3 regions of the Ruegeria sp. ABV3_008 genome follow, and region 1 is predicted to be linked to each of the others. Evidence: riboswitches for the same ligand, from Rfam matches in the RefSeq annotation. Region 1 holds a riboswitch; each other region holds the start of a gene.

The links. Region 1 has a riboswitch for cobalamin ahead of ACXAH8_RS20360 (hypothetical protein). Riboswitches for the same ligand answer to the same signal wherever they lie in the genome.
Region 2: it holds a riboswitch for cobalamin, as region 1 does, so the genes downstream of both, ACXAH8_RS00320 (DUF1636 family protein) here and ACXAH8_RS20360 (hypothetical protein) in region 1, are expected to answer to the same signal.
Region 3: it holds a riboswitch for cobalamin, as region 1 does, so the genes downstream of both, ACXAH8_RS18595 (CbtB domain-containing protein) here and ACXAH8_RS20360 (hypothetical protein) in region 1, are expected to answer to the same signal.

What each region holds. Positions count from the first base shown of each region.
Region 1 covers NZ_JBSWYP010000014.1:122,236-126,701, forward strand. Annotated here, with positions in the region: RNA gene ffs (signal recognition particle sRNA small type) at 1-56, shown strand, start outside; gene rsgA (ribosome small subunit-dependent GTPase A) at 214-1,242, shown strand; gene ACXAH8_RS20355 (alpha/beta hydrolase family protein) at 1,274-2,131, opposite strand; cobalamin riboswitch at 2,292-2,511, shown strand; gene ACXAH8_RS20360 (hypothetical protein) at 2,600-3,007, shown strand; gene ACXAH8_RS20365 (protein-tyrosine phosphatase family protein) at 3,004-3,507, opposite strand; gene ACXAH8_RS20370 (DNA polymerase III subunit gamma/tau) at 3,677-4,466, shown strand, end outside.
Region 2 covers NZ_JBSWYP010000001.1:64,675-69,140, forward strand. Annotated here, with positions in the region: gene cobN (cobaltochelatase subunit CobN) at 1-251, opposite strand, end outside; gene cobW (cobalamin biosynthesis protein CobW) at 257-1,312, opposite strand; gene ACXAH8_RS00320 (DUF1636 family protein) at 1,309-1,689, opposite strand; cobalamin riboswitch at 1,773-1,976, opposite strand; gene ACXAH8_RS00325 (NAD(P)-dependent oxidoreductase) at 2,003-3,073, shown strand; tRNA gene ACXAH8_RS00330 (tRNA-Cys) at 3,113-3,186, opposite strand; gene ACXAH8_RS00335 (protein-L-isoaspartate O-methyltransferase family protein) at 3,407-4,060, shown strand; gene ACXAH8_RS00340 (TolC family outer membrane protein) at 4,155-4,466, shown strand, end outside.
Region 3 covers NZ_JBSWYP010000012.1:53,380-57,845, forward strand. Annotated here, with positions in the region: gene ACXAH8_RS18585 (transglutaminase-like cysteine peptidase) at 184-807, shown strand; gene ACXAH8_RS18590 (DUF1636 family protein) at 1,953-2,288, shown strand; cobalamin riboswitch at 2,470-2,685, shown strand; gene ACXAH8_RS18595 (CbtB domain-containing protein) at 2,720-2,890, shown strand; gene ACXAH8_RS18600 (CbtA family protein) at 2,895-3,593, shown strand; gene ACXAH8_RS18605 (hypothetical protein) at 3,658-4,161, shown strand.

The sequences.
Region 1 (4,466 bases):
CCGGAAGGAAGCAGCCACAACGAGCCCCGCTTGGGTCGATGTCCAACCTCTCACTTTATATAAACCATCAGCCGCAGGAGGGCTTTATGATTGTAGCAAACACCCTTCGGGCAGATCGGTTCTAAACCCAACTCTCCGATTGCCTGAACACATCACCAACGGATGCGCGTCTGCCATCCGATGGGATTGCTATATCTGAACACAGGCAAACCAATGTCTTTTACTCTTTCAGACCTGGGATGGTCCTCTCACTTCGCCGCACAGCACGCGGCGCACGCACAATTCATGCCTTTTCGTATCACCGCCGTTCACCGGGACCGTCTGGTCGGGATGAACGAGACCGGTGAAATGCCTCTGTTGGCCCCTGGTCATTCCACTGGCGATTTTACGGTTGGCGATTGGGTGCTGGCCGATGACAAGAATCGCGTTCAGCATCTGCTTGACCGGCGCAGCCTGTTGCAACGCCGTGCTGCCGGAACCGGAGCCGAGGCGCAGTTGATCGCAGCCAATGTTGACGTGCTGTTCATCGTCAGCTCGTGCAATGCGGATTTCAATGTGCCCCGGCTCGAACGGTATCTGGCACTGGCGCATCAGGCGGGCTGCTATCCTGTCGTGGTCCTGACCAAAGCAGATAGCTGCTCGGACCCCGCAGCCTACGCCAAGCAGGCCGAAGCGCTGGCACCGTTTTTGACAGTCCTGACGGTCAACGCGCATGAAGCGTTAGACCTGCAGCAGGTTCTGGCATGGTGTCCGGCGAGTCAGACAGCGGCTTTGGTCGGGTCATCCGGGGTTGGCAAAACAACGCTCGCCAACGGAATGACCGGGCAGGATCAGGCAACAGCCACAATCCGCGAGGATGACGCCCGAGGCCGCCACACCACGACGTCTCGCGCCTTACATCCGATGCAAAATGGCGGTTGGCTGGTCGACACCCCCGGCATGCGCGCCCTGCGCCTGCTCGACGCGCAGGACGGGGTGGACGAAGTGTTCTCGGACATTCTGGAGCTGGCCCAAACCTGCCGGTTTTCGGATTGCCAGCATGAGGCCGAGCCCGGTTGCGCTGTGCAGGCGGCGATTGAAGCAGGCACACTGGATGCAGATCGGTTGGAACGCTGGCGCAAGCTGAGGCGCGAGGATCAGCGCAACTCTGAGACCGTGGCCGAGGCGCGGGCACGCGACAAGGCTTTCGGCAAGATGGTCCGATCTGCGATGCACGGAAAATCCGCGCGGCGCGGCGATTGAAACAAGGGCGCCGGTCCGCCGGCGCCCCCCATCAAGCGATCAATCGTGGCCAGAGCACCGCATTTCGGCGGGCAAACACACCGATATGGCCGATCTCCCGAACACCAAACTCTTCCGGTGACAACAGGTGACGGCGTGCTTTTGGACCATAAAGCTCGGCCAACCGCCAAACGGCAGCTTCTGGGACCATCTCATCATCTGTGAAGGCAAAAAGGTCGACGGGAACGTCAGCATCCTGCCACGTAGCTTGCGGCAGTGTGTCTCCGATCTCGGGCAGATAGCTTTGCGGCGCGGTGCACCATTTGCGCCATTGCCAATAGACCTTAGGCGGTAGGTCTGTTCCAAACCCAAGTGCCTTGCCCGGCAAATACCCCAGGCCGCTCACGACCAGAGGCACATGCCCATACCAGAACAACCCGGCCAGAGCGCAGTACGGCCAAGGATGATCGCCCAACTTCACAAGGCCAGAACAGACGCAGATCATGCGATCAATCTTGTCGATATCCGGCTGCACTGGCCCCAGCATCCCTCCAAGCGAATGACCAACTGACCATTGCTGCGACAGCGGGAACCGTCGGCGCATCTCGGCCCGCGCGGCGGGCATGTCCTGCAACGCCCAATCCGCCATCGAGATCTTCGACCGACGCTGTGGCCCCGATTTCGAATGACCGAATTCCCGGTAGTCATAGATCAGACAGGCGATATCCCGATCCGACGCCAACCACTGTGCGAAATGCTTGTAGTAGTCACGCGGAACTCCCGTCGCGCTGTTGACCACCACTACGGTTTCGGGCTGCGCCACGGGCCGGTAGATCCGCCCGGACAGGGTGCCATCCCCCACCGGGATCTGAACATCTTCGATCAGCACTGTATGGTTTGAATCCAACATGGGTATCCTCGGCGGAAAACTGAACTGATGAGTTCATATTGCAACTTGACCCCAGACAGCCCATGCAAGTCAACTGCGATCCCGCTTGACCACGCGTCCACTTCGCGGATCGGCTTTCCGCAGCGCAGAAAGTTCAACTTGACTCAGAATGGTTATGAACGCTAGCGATGGTTCGATGGTTCCCGGCTTTCACAAGAGGTCGGGATGAAAAGGGAACACGGTGCGGTTTTCCCCGGCTTGCTCGGGAAGAACCAAATCCGCGACTGCCCCCGCAACTGTAAGCGGCGAGCGATGTCGAAGAGCCACTGGCCGAAAGGCCGGGAAGGTCGGCAAAGCGATGACCCGCAAGTCAGGAGACCTGCCATCGTCAACATAACCCAAACTCGGGCGGGGTGTCCGGGCAGGCCGTGACAGACCCTATCTGCCCCACCTGATCCCAGCCCCTGTCCACCGCGCGGAGGGCGCAGGATGATCTGGAAGACGAAGACACATAGGTTCTCAGCAACCATCTGCCAACATACGGGCAAAACGTGCCCGGCACTGGCACGGCTGGCGCGTTCGATGGTTGACGCGCTGGACCAAGCTGGTCCGGCGACCACATCGGACTTTGAAATCGAAGGCAGCAGTGACCTGACCCATTGCTCGGACGGATGCCACGCGCGGTTTCGGGCCAGCCAGTCGCGGGTGAGGGTCTATTGCGGAGCGGATCCTAATGCCGACAGCGAGACCCTCGATCGCTACGCCGACCTTATGTTCGGTACCGAAACGAGCAGCCTGCCTAGCGCAGCGATGACATCCCTGCCCTGCGCCATGCTCGAGGCATCAGTGATTGCGCCGCACAAACAGGCACCGGCGGAAGTACAACTGTCGGCCTAGGTGTCCACCAAAGCTCGGGCGGGTAAGGTGGCCCAGTGCTTCTGCGCATCGGTTTCGACCGCGCAGGGGCGCAACTTGCGCAACCGCTCCAGCGCTTGAGTTGGAAGCTCGCCACACTCGATCATCAACCGCAGCACAACCATGCCAGAGCGACCGCATCCGCCCTTGCAATGGACAAGCACGCGCCCTCCGCCCGACAAAGCCTGACGCGCCGCGGCACTAACATCAGGCCATTGCGCATCAACCTCTGACGGTGGCACGCCGAAATCCTGAATCGGCAGATGCACCCAGCGGCTGGCGCGACCCTGAACGTCGCGGCCAAAATCGCGGGCTCCGAACTGGACCAGCTCGGCCTCGGTTGTCATCGACAGCACGAGACCCGGCCTCCAATCTCCGATCGTTTCAAGGTCGCCAGCATAGTCGCCGCCCTTTCCCGGCATCGACGTTAGGGCAAGTGTGCCCCCGCCCACTTGCAAAGCATGAATGACCAAATTCGTCATGACAGCATCCCCCCGGAAGCGTTGATCCTGACTTTAGGCTTGATTCACAATCCGCAGAGTGTACCCCTGACGCGCCGGTTTCCAAAACAAAATCGTTCTTCAACTCATGTGGACGCGGGCGGCGCGGGCCTCTACGCTGCGGTGACGTTCCGAATCCGCCAGAGCAGACATGACCGACTCAGACAGCCCCGCCTATCAGGTTCTCGCCCGCAAATATCGCCCGGAAACCTTTGCCGATCTGGTGGGTCAGGATGCGATGGTCCGCACGCTGAAAAACGCGTTTGAGGCGGATCGCATCGCGCAAGCCTTTGTCATGACGGGCATTCGCGGAACCGGTAAAACCACGACCGCACGGATCATTGCGAAAGGCATGAACTGCATCGGACCGGATGGAAATGGCGGACCCACGACCGAGCCTTGCGGCCAATGTGAACACTGCGTCGCCATCATGGAGGGTCGTCATGTCGACGTGATGGAGATGGACGCCGCCAGCCGCACCGGCGTAAATGATATTCGCGAGATTATCGACAGCGTCCGCTACCGCGCTGCCTCGGCCCGCTACAAGATCTACATCATCGATGAGGTCCACATGCTGTCGACCAGCGCCTTCAACGCGCTGCTCAAGACGCTTGAGGAACCGCCGGCGCATGTGAAGTTCATCTTCGCCACAACCGAGATTCGCAAGGTCCCCGTCACCGTTCTGTCGCGCTGCCAACGCTTCGACCTGCGCCGGATCGAACCCGAGGATATGATCGGCCTGCTACGCAAGATCGCCTCTGCTGAAAGCGCTGAGATTGCCGAGGATGCGTTGGCGCTTATCACCCGTGCTGCCGAGGGATCTGCTCGCGACGCGACCTCATTACTGGATCAGGCGATCTCACACGGGGCCGGAGAGACGACGGCAGATCAAGTGCGCGCGATGCTGGGTCTCGCGGATCGTGGCCGGGTTCTGGACCTCA
Region 2 (4,466 bases), on a different contig from region 1:
CCCTTGGCGCCCTCCAGCGTCTGCTCCACGTAGGTGTCGACGGACAGAGGATGTTTCAACGCCGTCAGGTTCGCCAACCGCATCGTGGGCATACGCCCATCCGGCCCGCCACCGCGATGCCAGCCCGCCGCGAAAGCGCCAAGGTCGCTGTCCGAGAAGGACAGCACCACCAAATCCGCCGGGCTCTGGCCCAGATCGGTTGGGGTTTCCGTTTCTTCTAACCCGTGGCTTTCGCGGAAGACGACGTGCATAGGTCTTACTCGGCGGCCTCGGTTACACCCGCGAGGATATCGCGGATTTCTCCTTCTTTGATGTCGTCATGCTCGGCGATCACCACCATGCGCGAGCGGCGGTCTTCACCGGGCTCCCACGGACGGTCATACTGGTGACGCACACGAGCACCCACGGCCTGCACCAGCAGGCGCATCGGTTTGCCTTGAACGGCGGCATAGCCTTTGACGCGCAGGATGTTCAGCTCATTGGCCAGACGCTCGATCTTGGCGACCAGATCGGCAGGATCGGATTGTTCCGGCAGATCAACGATGATGCTTTCGAAATCGTCATGTTCGTGATCGTGGTGACCATCGTGATGGCTGGGCCGCGCGTCCATGTCGTCTTCTGCAGCCGCTTCCAGCCCCAGAACGACACGTACATCCACGGCGCCTTCGGCCACTTCGACAACGGGCAGCGGGCGAGGGGCCTCGGCGGCGATGATCTCTTTGGCTTTTGCAACGCCTTCGGGACCGGCCAGATCGGGCTTGGTCAGCAGGATGATGTCGGCGCAGGAAATCTGATCCTCAAACACCTCGGAAAGGGGCGTTTCATGGTCGATCGAATCGTCGGCCAGGCGCTGAGCGTCCACGGCTTCGACATTCGGCGCAAAGCGACCGGCGGCGACGGCCTCGGCATCGGCCAGCGCGATCACGCCATCAACGGTGATTTTGGAACGGATATCGGGCCAGTCGAACGCCTTCAGCAACGGCTTGGGCAGGGCGAGGCCAGAAGTTTCGATCAGGATGTGATCGGGGCGCGGCTCCAGCGCCATCAGGGCTTCGATAGTCGGGATGAAATCATCGGCCACGGTGCAGCAGATGCAACCGTTCGCCAGTTCCATGATGTTTTCCGCCGGACAATCCGGGATCGCGCAGGATTTCAGGATATCGCCGTCGACGCCAACATCGCCGAACTCATTGACCACAACGGCCAGACGCTTGCCCTGCGGGTTCTGCATAAGGTGCTTGACGAGAGTTGTTTTGCCCGAGCCCAAAAAGCCAGTGATCACAGTGACGGGGAGTTTCTCAAGATTGCTCATTTCAGGGCTCCAATCGGGGGAATGCGGGCTGCGCAGTTTTTGCGGAAATGTTCGGGGCGTTCGCGCCATTTGACCAAGCCGTCTTCGGTCGCGAGGTACTTGGTGGCACCGTCAACGATCACGTCGACATGGTCTGTTTCGTTCAGGTGCTCATAGACGAAGGTCCAGCGATCCGGGCCGCCGCGCAGCACGATGGAACAGCCCTCGTTGCAGTTCGACAAGCATTCCACGGCTTTAAGGGTAATCCCTTCCGGCAGCTCCGCCTGTTCAAGCGCCTTGTGCAACAGGGTGCCGGGGCGTTTCTCATCGTCTTCAACGGGCAGCCCGCGACGACAGGTTGTGCAAACCAGCAATTCGACCGGAGCGGTCTCGGTCATGTCTCTCATCCCCCCAAATCCTCATCGTGGGGGACGGGGTTTCATGCGGGTCCCTTGACCCGACACCGGAACACCCCGTCCGGTTTCATCTTCGGGCGCTGGCAGGTCTCCCGGCTTGCGGATGTCAGAGTTGTCCTCTGTCGGATGTCCCGCCTTCCCGGCTTTGCGCCAGTGGCTTGGGCACCCTCTCCGGTCACGGTCGCGGGGGCGGCTGCGTTTGGCGGAAAACCCGTTGACGCATTCCCTTTTCATCTGTTCTCACAGACACCAACATGAGGCTCATGCGGCACGCACCCGCAGCTTGTCAAGCGCGATGCAGCTCAGACCGCTGCGGCACGTTGAAAAGCGACCTGCCAGCGTCGCTAGGCGGCATGAACAGGGCGCTGATGCATGGTCGCATGGCCTCAAATCGCAAACGGAGGCGAAATCCATGAAAGTAGGTTTTATCGGGCTTGGGAATGTGGGCGGCAAGCTGTCAGGGTCATTGCTGCGCAATGGAATCGACCTGACGGTTCATGACCTAAGTTCCGATTTGGTTGAGGCCTTTGTCGCGCAAGGGGCCAAAGCGGCTGAAAGCCCGGCACAGATGATGCGCGATTGCGATGCCGTGATCACCTGCCTGCCTTCGCCTGCGGCCTCGGACGCGGTGATGCAAGAGATGCTGCCTGAGGTCGGCCCCGGTAAAATCTGGATGGAGATGTCCACCACTGACGAGGCCGAGGTCAAGCGGTTGGGTGCATTGGTTCTGGAGCGCGGAGGGGCCGCCGTCGATTGCCCTGTTTCGGGTGGCTGTCACCGCGCAGCGACGGGCAATATCTCGATCTTCGCTGGCTGCGATCGCGACACCTTCGAACGCATTCTGCCCTTCCTTACGACCATGGGGCGGCGCGTTCTGCACACCGGAGAGCTCGGCTCGGCCTCGGTTCTGAAGGTGTTGACCAACTATCTGGCGACGGCCAATCTGATCACCTGTGCCGAAGCGCTGGTCACCGCCAAGGCCGCCGGGATGGATTTGAACACCACCTATGAGGCCATCAAAATCTCGTCGGGGACATCGTTCGTGCACGAAACCGAAAGCCAGGTGATCCTGAACGGTTCGCGCGATATTTCGTTTACGATGGATTTGGTGAAAAAGGATATCGGCCTCTTTCAGGACGTCGCCGACCGCGCCGGTGTTCCGCTGGAAATCAATCCGGTGATGATCAAGATCTTTGAGGATGGCATCGCCCGGTTTGGCGAGCGTGAGCTGTCGCCAAACATCATAAAACGTCTGGAAGAGGCCACAGGCCTGGACATCCGCGCACCGGGTTTTCCTACGGAAATGCAGGACGATGAGCCGGAAGAACCAGGTTACGAGGTTGTGCCTCAGGGGCGTTCCTCGTGAAAACTGAATTCCGGAGCCGGTATTTAGAGGAGGGGGATGTGGAGGCGAGTACCGGAATCGAACCGGTGTACACGGATTTGCAATCCGCTGCGTCACCACTCCGCCAACTCGCCTTTTCAAGTAAAATCAAATACTTGCCGTGGTGTGGTGGGCGTTTTAGCAGCTTTCATCGGGGGCGTCCAGAGGATTGCCGTCGATTTTGGGCCGCAAATCAATATTTGTAAGACCCGGTCTAAACGGATCGTGAACCAGGCTTGCGGCATCTGGGCCGTTGTCGAGTCAGGTCGAGTATGGCACAAGCCAATTACCCAAGGGATTGAAAAGAGAGATCAGATGTCAGATTTCGCAGCCCGGCGCCGCACCATGGTTGATACGCAGGTAAGACCCTCGGATGTGACCAAGTTTCCAATCATCGACGCGATGCTGTCCGTTCCGCGTGAAAGCTTTGTGCCAACGGCGCAGCGCGAAGCGGCCTATGTCGAAGGGTTGATCGATCTGGGCAACAACCGCTGCATTCTTGAGCCGCGCACTCTAGCCAAGATGTTGGATGCGCTGAATATCTCGAATGACGAAATGGTCCTCGATATCGCGTCGGCCTACGGTTATTCGACCGCAATCGCCGCGCGGATGGCGCAGTTGGTGGTGGGCGTCGAATCCGACGAACATCTTGCCTCTGAGGCGCAAAGCGTGCTGACCGAAGAAAACGTCGACAATGCCGTTATTCATGTCGGACCTCTGGAAGAGGGAGCGGCCGAGCATGGCCCTTATGACGTGATTATGATACAAGGCGGTGTCGAACAGGTGCCCGACACGGTACTGGACCAATTGAAGGATCAGGGCCGGATCGCCTGTCTGTTTATGGATGGGCAACTGGGTACGGTTCGCATAGGTCGCAAGGCCGGTGATGTGGTCAGTTGGCGGGATGCTTTCAACGCCAGTGCGCTGGTTTTGGACGGTTTTTCCCAAGAGTGTGCATTTTCGCTATAGTCCGCTGACTGTTGTTTCCACAACCTTGATTAGTTGAACATAAAGACGCAAACTGCCGGAGAGGCAGCGTAATTTCGATTTGAGAGGATTTGGTATGCGTGGAAAGACAGCGGGAAAGCTGGTCAAAGCGCTTGCAGTGACTGCGGCCATTGCCCTGAGTACTGTTCCCGGACGGGTCGTCTGGGCTGACAATCTGACAGATGCGTTCATCGGAGCGTATAACACCAGCGGTCTACTGGAACAGAACCGAGCCCTGTTGCGGGCAGCGGACGAAGACGTGGCAATTGCGCTTTCCGCGCTGCGCCCGATCATCAACTGGACGGTTCAGGTCAGTCAGGATTACACGAGAACAAGAACTGACTCCGTCAGAACAAGCACTGACCCGTCGCGATTCTTCTCGGGTCTC
Region 3 (4,466 bases), on a different contig from region 1:
GCCGGACTGGTGATGGCGTGGATGCTCTGATGCTGTCAACTAAGGAAGAAATACCAAAGAATCTGCAAATTTTTGCCGCTTTACCCCTAGAGGCTAAGAAGCAGTTGCAATGCCTCAAGGCACATGAAGGCTTGGAATAAAATACATTGGCCCCGGAAGTTTGGATACCTTCGAGGAACGAGCATGGAGAAGGCAGATATGACAAATCCCACGTTAGTTCAGAGAATGTTATCGAAAAACCTGCTGGGTTATCTCCCAATGATCTGTTTTATATGCAGCTTTTTTGTGTCTGCCGCTACATTACAAGCCTCTGAGCTTCCCTCGATCGGTCTTGACAGAAAGATTGAAGCGCCATCCGGTGCCAAAACACTATGCAAAGATTACTCTTGGGCGTGCGCGAGCGCTCGTAGTTCTGGTCTGTCCGTGGCACAAGAAAATCAGATCGTTAAAACGATCAACACGCGCGTCAATCGGAGAATCCGTGCCGTTTCGGATCAAAGCCAATACGGGACAAAGGAATACTGGACACTGCCGACGCAAGGGTCAGGAGATTGCGAAGACTTCGCTTTGCAAAAGAAGTTTGAACTTGTGCAGAACGGTGTGGATCCTACGAAGCTACTAATCGCGACCGTCTTGGACACCAATCGCAATGGCCATGCTGTTCTAGTCTATCGCTCGAGTGAAGGCGATTTGGTTCTGGACAATGTTACCAACAGGATCAAAACGTGGAAGGAAACAAGGTATCTTTTCCTACGAATACAGGACCCGATTCACCCTGATCGTTGGGTACAGGTTTCTAGCGGCTAAACCATTGGGTAGACATTGGTTGCCTCTCGCAATTGATGTCACGACCTGCATTGTTCTGGGCGCATAGTTGAGTTTCGATGCTCAGTCCGACTCGTCCATCTGCTTGTGTTTGCACCATTGCGTGTGAACGAATTCGATCCGCGCGCCAGATATCTCGGAGGTGTCGTATTGGCCTACTGTTGGGATTCCGCAAGCCATACACGTAGACAATGGGCGCGTTTCCGCAGCGAAACCTTCCATTTGACCCGCTCAGATTGGAGTATCTCCGTCAAGTAAAGGCCACCGGGTCGAGCGCGTTACGGCGAAGATATCGAACGCCTGATTAGGACGACCATGGAGGCCGTTCATCTACTTTAGGGAAGAACGCAATTATCCCCCAAGGATAAGGGGAAATGCGACGGCTCCGGCACTGCGTCGATGACATTGGAGGAGTTCGAAGACTGGCTGCACCCGGAGATATGCCGTTATCACAACACCCATCACACCGGGTTGCGGCGAGAACCGATGGCGGCATGGGCGATCCTCGGTTGTAGTGACGCAGACAGAAAAGTTGTTAATGCCGAGGCGTTTCGCATCAGCGTACTTCCTTTTGAATGTCGTCGGTTGTCGCTACGCATTCAGTCCCATGATCGGTCGTGGTAACCGAAAGGTAACCATCAAGCACGAACCCCGCTATATGTCCCGGATCTAGACTGTAATTGACGATAGAACGAACCTAGTTACGCGCAACAAGAACCTGTCGCGTCTCGGAATTCGCCTTGGGAGGCGCGGTGCGCGCGGACCTGAAAATAGGCGTGTCATGGCGAGCCGATCCCGGAGGCAATGCTGTTTCAGATTATTGAAGAACAAAGATGTTTCGCGTGAGCTGTTTCCACTTCATCGCCTACCACCTGCTTCAGCTCAGTCTCACGTAGAAACTTAAAAATTTTTTCGTCTGATGGTTGCTTCTTCGCCCTGCCAAATCCCCGTCTCGCACTCGGTGTATTTGCAAAGTTTTCGAGGGCTAGGGCTCATGTGTCCTTCCTGCCTGAGTATGGACTCTTTTCCAGACTTAGAGTCAAAACACGTATTGAAACTGAGCTAACAACCGACCAGCAAATATGAAATCTCAGATGGAAGTTCTCGATCAAGGATCAGCCTGACGCATGTGCCTACCTAACCTCACGCTTTGCAGAACCTGCCGCGACGCGGATTCCACCCTTTATGATCAATTAGCCGCAACGCTGGAGGCATCGGGGGTGCAAGCCGAGTTGCAGCAAGTGGATTGCATGTCCGGTTGTCACCGACCACAGACGTTGGCGGTGCGACAAAGCGGCAAGACCGCCTATCTTTTCGGTGAGGTTACGGTTGTCGATCTTCCGGACATAATGATCTTCATGCGGATGTATGAGGACAGTACTGACGGCGACTTCGCTGACGCCAGGAAGCTAGGTAAGCTACGTTTCAAGGCGATTGCACGTATACCGGCACAAAAAAGATAGCCAACATGCAACTTGCCGACCAAAGCTCCGGTGTCGAGTTTTCAGCTTACAGTTTGTGTTTTTCGACTTAGCCTTCTGCACTGAACGGCTAAAATCTAAACCAAGCCTGCCATTACCTAAGATTGACCGCTGCAGAATACTATGATGTCGCTTTCGTACTTGACGGAACAAAGCACTATGGAACAATAAAGGCTTCTACGGTGTCCAAAGGTGCCTACGCACTGGGACTGAAACGGGAATGAGGACGGTGCACCAAACTACCGCACTGAAGCCTTGACCGCCCCCGCGACTGTGAGCGGCGAGCGGCCTTCCAATACCACTGGCGTAATGGCGCTGGGAAGGGGGAAGTCTGCTGTGACCTGCGAGTCAGGAGACCGGCCGTAGGATGGACACAACATATGCCGTCGGGTGTGACGGCGAGGAGGATTAAAATGACGACAAAAACGATCAAGGCATCCGCCGCTGGCGCATCCTTTCTGCCTGCAGTATTCGCCGTGGTTCTGGGTCTAGGGATCATTACCGTGACTGGCCATGTTCAGGCTTCTGGCCTGCATGACGCGGCTCATGATGTGCGCCACGCAACTGGCTTCCCCTGCCACTAAAACAATGTTCAGTCGTATTCTGACCAGCGGCTTGTTCGCTGGTGCAGCAGCGGGGCTGATTGCCGCCCTTCTGCAGTTGTATTTCGTGCAGCCAGTGCTACTTCACGCCGAGCTCTATGAGGGCGGCGACCTGGTGCATTTTGGCGCTGATCCCGTAACTGCGCATCCCGACCTGCCCGGCATGTTCGCCGAGCCGATGCGCGATGGTCTCAGCATTATCTTCACCATGCTTACCTACACCGGCTATGCGCTAGTCCTGGCGGCGCTGATGTCAGTAGCCGAACGTCAGGGGCATGAGATCAACGGCCGCACCGGCCTGCTTTGGGGTCTTGCGGGCTTTGTCGCCTTCCACTTTGCTCCTGGCTTGTCACTGGCTCCAGAAGTTCCCGGCGTAGCGGCAGCAGATGTGGGAGTGCGTCAGATCTGGTGGACGGTCACCGTTGCCGCAGCCGGCGTAGCCATGTGGCTGATTGCCTTTGGAGGTAACCTGGTAAGCTACCTGATTGCGGCCGTGCTGCTAATGGTACCGCATATTATCGGGGCCCCTGAGCCTGAGAGTTTCTCTGGGCCGGTTCCGACCGAGATCGGGGCGCTTTTTGCTGCCCGGGCCTTCGGCATCGGCATGGCCGCCTGGGCACTCTTAGGCAGTTTCACCGGCCACTTCTGGCAGACAGAAGGCAAGCGCGCAGGCGCTGCAGTCTGATCGCGCTCCTCCATTGCTACCCCGCTGGTTACACCGGCGGGTTTTTTTTATTGAGGATGACAAGATGTCCCGTTCTCTTGCTCTCTTTGCCATCGGACTTGTCTTTGGCGGCGGTGCTGGCTTTGTGATTGCCGCCAGCAGCGGTAGCACCTTTGAGAGCCATGACCATACTGACCCGGCCCAACACGGCGGCAACATGGAGATGGCAGCGCACGACCACTCCGCTGCCACTAATCTGCCTGCCGACAGCGACGCCCCCAGTGTGGCGATCCAGATGATTAAGGATCCTATGGCGGGCTGGAATCTGCGTGTGACACCGCAGAACTTTCGCTTTGCTCCGGAAAATGCCTCCACGGCTGACGTTCCAGGCGAAGGTCACGCGCATGTTTATATCAACGGCGAAAAGCTGGGCCGCCTTTATGCCAATTGGTTACACCTTCCGTCGCTCCCCGATGGCGATGTTGAAGTAAAAGTTTCTCTCAATGGCAACAGCCACAGCCCTCTGATGGTTGAGGGTGTGCCCGTGGAGGCCAAAGTGACCGTGCAGCCTGACGGCGATGACTCCTGATTGACATTCCTGGCTGAGAAGACAACTACGCGGATTCAGCGGGTCTAAGCGGCAAGTACAGCGTGCGCGCGGGTTTTTGCCGCTCTGTATCCAAGGACAGATAAGCTGTTGCAAAGCCGCGCCGAATTCCCGTCTTGTTCCTTTGGCTTGCATCGTCGGAAACCGAAAACATGAAGCAACTACAATGGGCATTTCGGTTCTTTCCATTGCTTTTTTGACCCAGTCCAAAGCAAACTCGATCAAATCAGAGTTCACGCCACCGCGCACCTGATCGACTGGATAAACTAAGCGTTACCTGAAACCTC